DNA from 2 places in the Achromobacter sp. AONIH1 genome. Region 1 is predicted to be linked to the other one. Evidence: predicted binding sites of a transcription regulator. Region 1 holds the regulator's gene; the other holds the start of a gene.

Region 1 (5,494 bases):
GATGATGCGGCGGTCGAGCTTGTCCATCACTTCCGGCTTGGAATCGATTTCCATGCGGATGCGCGCGCCGGCCTCGTCGATCAGGTCGATGGCCTTGTCGGGCAGGAAGCGGTCGGTGATGTAGCGGTGCGACAGCTCGGCCGCGGCCACGATGGCCGGGTCGGTGATCTCGACGCCGTGGTGGATCTCGTAGCGTTCCTGCAGGCCGCGCAGGATGGCGATGGTCGATTCCACGTCGGGTTCGTCGACCAGCACCTTCTGGAAGCGGCGCTCCAGCGCGGCGTCCTTCTCGATGTACTTGCGGTATTCGTCCAGCGTGGTCGCGCCGATGCAATGCAGCTCGCCGCGCGCCAGCGCGGGCTTGAGCATGTTGCCGGCGTCCATCGCGCCCTCGGCCTTGCCGGCGCCGACCATGGTGTGCAACTCGTCGATGAAAACGATGTTGCTGCCATCGTCCTGCGCCAGTTCCTTCAGCACGGCTTTCAGGCGCTCTTCGAATTCGCCTCGGAACTTGGCGCCGGCCAGCAGCGCGGCCAGGTCCAGCGACAGCACGCGCTTGCCGCGCAGCGTCTCGGGCACTTCGTCGTTGACGATGCGCTGCGCCAGGCCTTCGACGATGGCGGTCTTGCCGACGCCGGGTTCGCCGATCAGCACGGGATTGTTCTTGGTGCGGCGCTGCAGGATCTGGATGGTGCGGCGGATCTCGTCGTCGCGACCGATCACCGGATCGAGCTTGCCCTGGCGGGCGCGCTCGGTCAGGTCCATCGTGTACTTGGACAGGGCCTCGCGGTTGGACTCGCCCTCTGCGGCGGACACCGACTCGCCGCCGCGCACGGCGTCGATGGCGGCTTCCAGCGCCTTCTTCTGCAGGCCGGCTTCCTGCAGGATGCGGCCGGCCGGGCCTTTGTCGTCGGCCAGCGCCAGCAGGAACAACTCGCTGGCGATGTAGGTGTCGCCCCGGCGCGCGGCTTCCTTGTCGGTGCGCGTCAGCACGCCCTGCAGCTCGCGGCCGACCTGGACGTTGTCATCGCCCTGCACCTGAGGCAGGGACTTGAGCGCCTGCTCGATGGCCGGCTGCAACCGGTTCACGGCGACGCCGGCGCGCGCCAGCAGGCTGCCGGCCCCGCTGTCGGGATCGGACAGCAGCGCGGACAGCACATGTATGGGCTCAATGTAGGGATGATCGTTGCGGGCGGCCAGGCTCTGGGCGTCCGCCAATGCCTGTTGGAACTTGGTGGTAAGTTTGTCGAATCGCATAGTGGTCGTTTGGCTTGTTGAGGAGCCTGACCGATGCATCGCCGGCTGGCTCGATGACCTGAATATGCGGCCGGGACGGGGAATTTCAATACCCTGCCGGCCTTGCGGACTCTATCGACGTGCGGCAACCTGAGGAATCATGAGCATATACGTTTTTGTCTACGGCACGCTACGCGCGGGCGAGATCAACGACCTGGAGCGGACCGCCTCCGACCGTGGACTGCCGGCGGTACGGCGGGTCGGCGCGGCCAGCGTGCCGGGCCGGCTGGTCGACTTCGGCGCCTGGCCCGGCCTGATTCCCGTGGCTGACGGGCGTCGCGTCCTAGGAGATATCTATCAGGTCGAGCCGGCCCATATCCAATTGATGGACGAGATCGAGGACTACCATCCCGGCCGGCCCGGCTGCTTCCTGCGCCGCGACGTGCTGGCGCGCCTCGCGCAGCCGGGCCCGGACGGCGCGGAGCTGCCCTGTCAGTACTACCCGATAGATCCCGCGCGGCGTGGCGCCGCCAGCGACATCGCGGCCGTCGATCACGTCACGGACTGGGTCGTTTACCGCCACGCGGGGAACGCTCGCGCGGCGTCCCTGTCCAAGGACGCCGCGAGCGCGTAAGACACCCGTAGTAACAACGGACTACAATACCAATTGTCATCACGCTTCATGCCCGCATCGGCTACCCGCCGCTCGACGGGCGCTATAGAGGTCAATATGCAAAAAAGGGTCCCCGTAGCCCCAGATGCCGCCCATTGCTCCACGTGTATGCTGGGACACGTGTGCGTGCCCGTGGGCATGGCAGCCGCCGAAGTAGAAAAGCTGGACGAACTGGTGAAGGAACGCGTGCGCCTTGAAAAGGGCAAGACGCTGTACTCGCTGGATCACCCCCTCGATGCGGTCTATGGCGTGCGCTTCGGCAGCCTGAAGACGCAGCTCGAAGACGCGACTGGCCAGATCCAGATCACCGGTTTCCACCTGCCCGGCGAGATCGTCGGCATGGACGGCATGCTCGAGGGCAAGCACGTGTCGGCCGCCGTCGCGCTGGAAGACTCCGAAGTCTGCGTCATTCGCCTGAATGAAGTCGACCGCGTCGCCACCCACCTGCCCTCGCTGCAGCAGCAGTTCCGCCGTCTGATGAGCCGCGAGATCACGCGTTCGCACCAGATGCTGGCCTCGCTGGGTTCGATGCGTTCCGAGCAGCGCCTGGCGGCGTTCCTGTTGAACCTGTCGCAGCGCTACGCCTCGCTGGGCTATTCGTCCACCGAGTTCGTGCTGCGCATGAGCCGCGAGGAAATCGGCAACTACCTGGGCCTGACGCTGGAAACGGTAAGCCGGCTGTTCTCGCGCTTCGCGCGCGATGGGCTGATCCGCATCAACCAGCGCGAAGTCCGCATCCTCGACCAGCCTGCGCTCAAGCAGCTGCTGGGCCAAGAAAGCTGCTGAAGCCGCCCATGCGCCGCGCGCGCGCCTTCCTGCCGGCCGCCAGCCTGATGCTGGCGGCGTTGATGGCCCCGCTGGCGGCCGCCGCGCAGACGCCCCTGCCCGATCCCTACGACTACGACGAAGCCACGCCCGCGCCCAAGCCGGCCAAGCCGGCGCGCTGGCAGACCGTCGAGCTGGGCAAGCCGGGCCATCGCTACAAGATCCCGGTCTACGCCAACCGTCCGCTGGGCAAGGGCGAACTGGCCGACATCAAGCAGGTGGTGGTGGTGATCCACGGCGTCAAGCGCGACGCCGACCGCTATTACGAATACGTGGCCGACCTGCTGGAACGCAATCCGGAGCGCGCGCGCGACACGCTGGTGCTGGCGCCGCGTTTTTCCGGTTCCATCGATTCCGGTTTCGCCGGCATGGCGGCGTGGCGCAAGGCCAGCTGGGAAGAAGGCGAGGACAGCGTGCAGGCCGCCGGCCGGCCGGCGCCGGTCAGCTCGTTCCAGGTTCTGGATGACCTGCTGCGCAGCCTGGACGACCGCCAGCGCCTGCCCGCGCTGGCCGGCATCGTGCTGGCCGGCCATTCCGGCGGCGCGCAGCTGGTGCAACGCTACGCCGTGCTGAACAACGTCGACGGCCCGCTGCGCCGCGACGGGCTGGCGCTGCGCTACGTGATCGCCAATCCCTCTTCCTACCTGTACCTGACCAACGAGCGGCCACGCCCGGACGGCAAGGGCTACGCGCCCTACGAACGCGGCATCTGCCCCACCTACAACCAGTACAAGTACGGCACCGACAAGCTGCCCGCCTACGCGCGCGGCCAGGAGGAATCCCGGCTGTTCGTGCGCTACGCGGCGCGCGACGTCACCTACCTGCTAGGCGGCGCCGACAACAACCCCGAGCACCGGCTGCTGGACAAGACCTGCGGCGCCGAAGCCCAGGGCTCCACGCGACTGGCGCGCGGCACCGCCTACCTGCAATACGAGTTCCTGCTCGCGTCGCGCGGCGGCAAGCCGGTCACGCTGCACCGCGCCGGCTACGAAGTGCGCGGCGTGGGCCACGACGGCAAGAACATGTTCGGCTCGGAATGCGGCGCCCAGGCCCTGCTGGGCGAAGGCGCGCGCGGGACGGACAAGGCCGCGCCCTGCGAGCCGATCAAGCCGCGCGGCAAGTAGCGCCCGCCAGGCACCGTCCAGGGCGCCCTCCAATCATGACAGCAAGCTGAACGATGGCGCGGCGGCGCGTGCAATTTCGCGCGGCCGGGAGCAATATAGGGACATGCTGGCGGCGGCGCGCTTGCGGCCGCGCCGGCGTTTCCCATTCCGGCAAGCAGCAAGGACCGCCATGACGCACACGCATCTGGATGTCGCCGACGCGAAGCGCCGCATCAAGGCCATTTTCGTCGGCTCCATGGGCAACCTGGTCGAGTGGTACGACTTCTACGCCTACACCGCCTTCGCGCTGTACTTCGCCCCCGCCTTCTTCCCCTCGCACGATCCCGTCGTCCAGCAGCTCAATGCCGCCACGCTGTTCGCGGCCGGCTTCATCGTGCGGCCGCTGGGCGGCTGGCTGTTCGGGCATATCGCGGACCGGCACGGCCGGCGGCTGTCGCTGATGGTGTCGGTGGGCATGATGTGCGTGGGCTCGCTGATCATCGCACTCACGCCCACCTACGCCTCCATCGGCCTGGCCGCGCCGGCGCTGCTGGCGCTGGCGCGCGTGATCGAGGGGCTGAGCCTGGGCGGGGAATATGGCGCCAGCGCCACCTACCTGACCGAGATCGCCGACGCCGAGCACCGCGGCTTCTATTCCAGCTTCCAGTATGTGACGCTGATCGGCGGCCAGCTCAGCGCGATCCTGGTGCTGTTGCTGCTGCAGAACGTGTTCCTGACTCACCAGCAGCTGGTGGATTGGGGCTGGCGCATCCCCTTCGTGATCGGCGCGCTGCTTGCCATCGTGACCGCCTTCATGCGGCGCGACATGCCCGAGACCGACTCCTACAAGGCCGCCAGCAAGACCCAGCCGCGCACCAGTTCGCTGCGCGGCCTGCTGAAGTACCCGCGCGAGGTGGCCATCGTGGTGGGCCTGACGGCGGGCGGCACGGCGGCCTTCTACACCTTCACCACCTACATGCAGACCTTCGTCCGGCAGACGGCGGGGTTCTCTGACATCGTCACCACCTATGTGATCGCCGCCTCGCTGATCTTCGCGCTGATCCTGCAGCCGCTGTATGGCGCGCTGTCCGACCGCATCGGGCGCAAGCCCTTGCTGGTGTTCTTCGGCGTCGCGGGCGCGCTGCTGACCGTGCCCATCCTGTACACGCTGGCGCAGACGCGCTCGCCCTTCATCGCCTTCCTGCTGATCTGCGGCGCCTGGGTCTTCACGGCCGGCTACACCTCGATCAACGCCGTGGTGAAGGCCGAGCTGTTCCCGACCAACATCCGCGCCACCGGCGTGGCCGTGCCGTATGCGGTGACCGTGTCGATCTTCGGCGGCACGGCGCCCGCCATCGCCCTGTGGTTCAAGCAGCAGGGGCATGAGCAATGGTTCTATTACTACCTGGCCGGCGTGATCTTCCTGTCGCTGCTGGTGTACGCGACCATGCGCGACACGCGCCGCGAATCGGCCATGCACCGACATGAATAGCGACAGCGGGCGCAAGCGGGCCTGACGCGGGCGGCCCGCCGCAATAGGCCCGCGCCGGCCACGCGCCACACGCCGGCATGCGCCGGCTAGCGTCGCGCTCCGGTCAGCGCCCGCTCGGGCGCGGGCGCGGGCGGCTCCAGCGGCGCGGCCTGCAAGGACTGGATC
Region 2 (5,494 bases), 1.9 Mb from region 1:
GGGCGGCCAGCACGCGCCGCCCGTATTCCCGTGCCTGTTCAAGCGAGATTTTCATGCGCGCTTCTCCTTACAGCCAGCCCAGCCAGCGCCAGTAGGTCATGCCGAACAGCAGCATCAGCAGGTAGCCGACGATGGTGATGACGATGCCGACCTTGGCGAACTGGCGGGCGTTGAACGTTTCCGTGCCCAGGCACACCATGTTCTGCGGCGCGTTGATGGGCAGGATGAAGCCATAGCTGACCACGAAGCCCAGCAGCATGGTCATGCCCAGGCGGCTGAATTCGCCCGGCAGCGTGGCCAGCACCGAGATCAGGATGGGCAGCATGGCCGAGGTCAGCGCGGTGGCGCTGGCGAAACCCAGGTGGATGACGATCAGGAAGGCCGACAGGATGGCGAAGATCGCCAGCGGTCCGAGGTGGTCCAGGCCGGTGTGCGCGACCACCTGATTGCCCAGCCATTGGCCGGCCTGCGTGGTGAGCAGCGCGGTGCCCAGGCTGATGCCGACGCCGAACACGATCACGGTGCCCCACGGTATGCGCGACTGCACGTCTTTCCAGGTCATCACGCCGAAGCGCGGCAGCATCAGCAGCACCAGGCCGAAGTAGGTGGTGGAGGTGGTGTCGAACTTGTGCAGCTTGCCTTCGGTGGCCCAGAACAACAGCAGCAGCACGGACACGGCCATCAGGCGCTTCTGCGCGCCGGTCATGGGGCCGAGCTCACGCAGCGACTTCTCGACGGCTTCCTTGCCGCCGGCGATGCTGTTGCTTTCCGGCGGCAGCATCTTGAGCACCACGACGACCAGCACGGCCGACATGATCAGCGACCACGGGGCGCCGGCGATCAGCCAGTCGGACCAGGCCACGCGCTGGCCCAGCATCTTTTCCATGAAGCCGACCGTCAGCAGGTTCTGCGCGGCGGCGGTCTGGATGCCGACGTTCCAGATGCTGGTGGCCTGCGCCACGATGATCATGATGCCGGCGGCGATGTTCGAGCGCTTGTCCACGCCGAAGGCCGCGATCACGCCCATCATGATGGGCACCACCGCGGCGCTGCGCGCCGTGGCGCTGGGCACGACCAGGCTCAGCACGATGGTCACGGCGATCGCGCCGATCAGGATGCGGCGCGTGCTGGTGCCGACCTTGGACAGCGTGACCAGCGCGATGCGCCGGTCCAGTCCGGTGAAGGTCATGGCGGCGGCGATGAACAGCGCGCCGGTCACCAGCGCCAGCGCCGAATTGGCGAAGCCTGTCAGCGCCATGCTGATGGCGGCGGAGGTGCCGTACAGCGTCTGCGGATCCTTGATGGTCGGCGCGGTGCCGAGCAGGAAGGCCATCAGCGTCGTGATCATGATGGCGCTGGCTTCGTACGACACGGCTTCGGTGATCCACACGACCACGGCGAAGGCCAGGATGGCCAGCATGCGATGACCGGCGACCGGCAGGTCTGCCGGCAGGGGCATCAGCAGCACTGCGATCAGCGCGACAAAGCCGGCGATGAGTCCGATGGGGATCTTGGTTTTGTTTTGTGGGGCAGGGACGGCGGCTGGCGCGGTCATATCCATCTCCGGTTGAGGTCAAACTGACGACACGCCGCCCCGCGAGCACGGGATGAATCAATTCGGCATGTCGACGCTACAGTATGATCGTGACGGCATTCAGGAAAACCCGTATTGATGTGGGTCAAGCCACTTGGAAATCGCGCTTGTGGGAACCCACCCGCGGCATTATGCTCGTCGGCCCTGAAAAATCGCAAGCCCGGCAATGGGCTGCGCGCATGCGCGGCAAGCCGCGCGCGGCGGCCGTGAGCGTCAATCGGCAGGGTGTTTCGCGGACGCTCAGCCCAGCGCCAGGCGCAGCTGTTCGTCCAGGTGCAGCGTGGGCGCGACGCGCCAGCCGCTTTGCGCATAGCGCAGCCAGCGACCCAGCACCAGGTGCGTCAGCAGGCTGGCATGGGCGCTGATGTTGGCCTCGGGCGGCAGGCCGCCGTCGGTCACGGCGGTGCGCAGCGACTGTCGCAGCGAGGCCTCGATGCGGTCGTTGATGTGGTTGATGCGTTCCTGCAGCCGGTTGTCCTCGGTGACCAGCGCGTCGCCGGTCAGCACCCGGGTCATGCCCTTGTTGCGTTCGGAGAAGGTGAGCAGCATGGCCACGGTCTGGCGCGCCTGGGTCACGCCCAGCGGCTCGGCGGCGGCGATCTGGTTGACCAGCGTGAAGATGCTGGTCTCGATGAATTCGATCAGCCCCTCGAACATCTGCGCCTTGCTGGCGAAGTGGCGGTACAGCGCGGCCTCGGATACCGACAGGCGCGCGGCCAGCGCGGCCGTGGTGATGCGGGAGGCGTGCGGCTGCTCCAGCATTTCGGCCAGGGTCTGCAGTATCTGGGTCTTGCGTTCGCCGGGTTTGCTCGCCATGAAAGTGTCTGGTCCACGCAGGCTGACGGAAGGGTGGGGGGTAAGACCCGCCGCTATCCACGCAGGGGACGTCGGCGCAACAGCAAATCACTGACCGAGTTTACCCGCAAGTCGACGTAGGACGGCCGTTGCGAGCGGCCGCGTCCGAACGGCGTGCCGGGATGATAGACGTGAACCGTGCGCAGGCCGGCGCGGCGCGCGCCGCGCAGATTGGCCAGCGTGTCCTCGACCAGCACGGTGCGGCGGGGCGACGCGCCCTCGCGCGCCAGCACGTAGCGCAGCAGGGCCGGCGACGGCTTGGGGCGGAACTCGCCGTGCAGGCGCATGTGCTCGATGGCCCAGAGGCTGTCGAACTGGCGCAGGATGCCTAGTCGGCGCAGCACCGCGCGCGCGTACTCGAGCGGCGCGTTGGTCAGCAGCACCTTGCGTCCGGGCAGCTGGCGCAGCTTGTAGGCCAGCGCCTTCTCGGCGCGCACCAGCGGGTTCACGTCGAAGTCATGGCTGCGGTGCAGGAACTCGTGCGGGTCCACGCCATGATGGCGCACCAGGCCGATCATGGTGGCGCCGTAGCGCTTCCAGTACTTGCGGCGCAGGTGGTTGGCCGTGTCGATGTCCACGCCCAGCGTCTCGGCCACGGCCATGGTCATGCCGTGGTCGATGCGCGGGAAGATCGCGTGCGACGTGTCGTGCAGCGTGTTGTCCAGGTCGAACAGCCACAACAGCCCGTCGTCGTGCGCGGCGGTCCTGCGGGACCGCCGCACGCGCACCGCGGGCCGCTGCAATTGGCGCAGGCTTCGCATCAGTTGCCCATGGCGCTACGCACCGTCCAAACTGAGGCTATTCGGCCCCGACAGGGGCTGCGCGGAGCCGGCTTTGCCGGTCCGCAGCAGCGCCCCCTTGAGGGGGAAGCGCGCAGCGCTTCGGGGGTGGGCATCAATGCGAGCTGATCATCGTGCCGACGCCTTGGTCCGTGAGGATTTCCAGCAGCAGGCAGTGCGGCACGCGGCCGTCGACGATGTGGACCGAGTTCACGCCGTTCTTGGCGGCGTCCAGCGCCGACGAGATCTTGGGCAGCATGCCGCCCGAGATGGTGCCGTCGGCGAACAGCTCGTCGATGGTCTGGGCCGACAGGCTGCGCAGCAGCTTGCCCGCCTTGTCCAGCACGCCCGGGGTGTTGGTCAGCATCAGCAGCTTCTCGGCGCCCAGCACTTCGGCCATCTTGCCGGCGACCACGTCGGCGTTGATGTTGTAGGCGGTGCCGTCCTCGCCATAGCCGATGGGGGAGATGACCGGGATGAACTGGTCGTCCTGCAGCGCCTTGACCACGGCCGGCTCGACCAGCGTGATGTCGCCGACGAAGCCGATATCGATGGGTTCGGCGGGGTTGTCCTTGTTGGCCATCAGCTTCTTCTGGGCCTGGATCAGTCCGCCGTCCTTGCCGGTCAGGCCCACGGCCTTGCCGCCGACTTCGTTGATCATCATGACGATGTCCTGCTGGACCTGACCGCCCAGCACCCATTCGACGACTTCCATGGTCTCGGCGTCGGTGACGCGCATGCCCTGGATGAAGGTGCCCTGCTTGCCGATGCGGCGCAGCGCGTCATCGATCTGCGGACCGCCGCCGTGGACCACCACGGGGTTCAGGCCGACCAGCTTGAGCAGCACCACGTCGTGCGCGAAGCTGCGCTGCAACCGCTCTTCCGTCATGGCGTTGCCGCCGTACTTCACCACGATGGTCTTGCCGTGAAATCGTCGGATGTACGGCAAGGCCTCGGACAGCACGGCGGCTTTGACGGCGGGAGACGAGACGGCAGCAGGGTCGGGGGTGTCGGTCATGGCAGCTAAGTCGGTAAATAGATGATTGAAAAAGCGTGGGTCATGAGAGGGGAAAGCCTTCGCTTCCTGGGAGGCGGCGGCATGAAAATGCCTGCGCGATAAGGCACGGGAACCGCGCCAGCGCAAGCATACGACGGATTGTAGTACCCGCTGCCGGCTTATATCCAAAACCCATGTTCATATGCCCGACAAATAACCGGCATTCAGGTAAATTGGGGGCGTTTTCACAACGGCGCTGTCCTCCACGAGAGGGCGGACCTCCAACCGGCCGGGCATCAGCCCCCGATTTCCTACCTATAAGAGAGGCAATACATGCGTTTGAACTTCGTCCGGTCGGCCCTGGCGGCCTCGGCTTTCTTCCTGGCGGCCGCAGGCGCCGCCCATGCTGAAAAAATCGTGGTGGGCGCGACCCAGGTGCCGCATGCCGAAATCCTGGAGGTGGTGAAGCCGCAGCTGGCCAAGGAAGGCGTGGAACTGGACATCAAGGTGTTCAGCGACTACGTGCAGCCCAACCTGCAACTGAACGACAAGCAGCTCGACGCCAACTTCTTCCAGCACAAGCCTTACCTGGAGTCGTTCAACAAGGACCGCAAGGCCACGCTGGTGCCGGTGGCCCTGGTGCACGTCGAGCCCTTCGGCGGTTACTCCAAGAAGATCAAGAACGTCTCCGAACTCAAGGACGGCGCCACGATCGCCATCCCGAACGATCCGTCCAACGGCGGCCGCGCCCTGGTGCTGCTGCAGAAGCAGGGCCTGGTCAAGCTGAAGGATCCGTCCAACATCCTGGCGACCGCCGCCGACGTGATCGAGAACCCCAAGAAGCTGAAGTTCCGCGAGCTGGAAGCCGCGATGCTGCCGCGTTCGCTGGACGACGTGGACCTGGCGCTGATCAACACCAACTACGCGCTGGAAGCCGGCCTGGTCCCGACCAAGGATGCGCTGTTCATCGAAGGCTCCGACTCGCCCTACGCCAACGTGCTGGTGACCCGCGCCGACAACAAGGACGCGCCGGCCATCAAGAAGCTGGTCAACGCCCTGCACACGCCCGAGGTGAAGAAGTTCATCCAGGAAAAGTACAAGGGCGCCGTGGTGCCGGCGTTCTAAGCCGGGCGAGCTTTTCCAGCCAGACAAAAGAAAACCGCTCTACTGAGCGGTTTTTCTTTGGGGGGACCGGGATCGAATGCGGTTCAGCCCGCGGCCAGCGCCTTTTCCACGGTGGCGTGGAATTCGGCCACGTCGTATTCGCCC

The links. Region 1 encodes FNR, which switches genes on or off when oxygen is low (the NO sensors DNR and NnrR bind a similar motif). Its sites were predicted from a motif close to TTGATNNNNATCAA; they were not measured.
Region 2: C2U31_RS03115 (DASS family sodium-coupled anion symporter) is a predicted target of FNR. The motif match lies at 1,670-1,683, and genes of this name have one in related genera.

The regions. Positions count from the first base shown of each region.
Region 1 covers NZ_CP026124.1:5,413,247-5,418,740, forward strand. Annotated here, with positions in the region: gene clpB (ATP-dependent chaperone ClpB) at 1-1,257, opposite strand, end outside; gene C2U31_RS24750 (gamma-glutamylcyclotransferase) at 1,397-1,870, shown strand; gene fnr (fumarate/nitrate reduction transcriptional regulator Fnr) at 1,967-2,695, shown strand; gene C2U31_RS24760 (hypothetical protein) at 2,704-3,858, shown strand; gene C2U31_RS24765 (MFS transporter) at 4,028-5,329, shown strand; gene C2U31_RS24770 (2Fe-2S iron-sulfur cluster-binding protein) at 5,416-5,494, opposite strand, start outside.
Region 2 covers NZ_CP026124.1:663,544-669,037, reverse strand. Annotated here, with positions in the region: gene C2U31_RS03120 (Ldh family oxidoreductase) at 1-55, opposite strand, end outside; gene C2U31_RS03115 (DASS family sodium-coupled anion symporter) at 68-1,555, opposite strand; gene slmA (nucleoid occlusion factor SlmA) at 1,835-2,410, opposite strand; gene C2U31_RS03105 (pyrimidine 5'-nucleotidase) at 2,464-3,210, opposite strand; gene argB (acetylglutamate kinase) at 3,344-4,246, opposite strand; gene C2U31_RS03095 (MetQ/NlpA family ABC transporter substrate-binding protein) at 4,559-5,350, shown strand; gene C2U31_RS03090 (peroxiredoxin) at 5,434-5,494, opposite strand, start outside.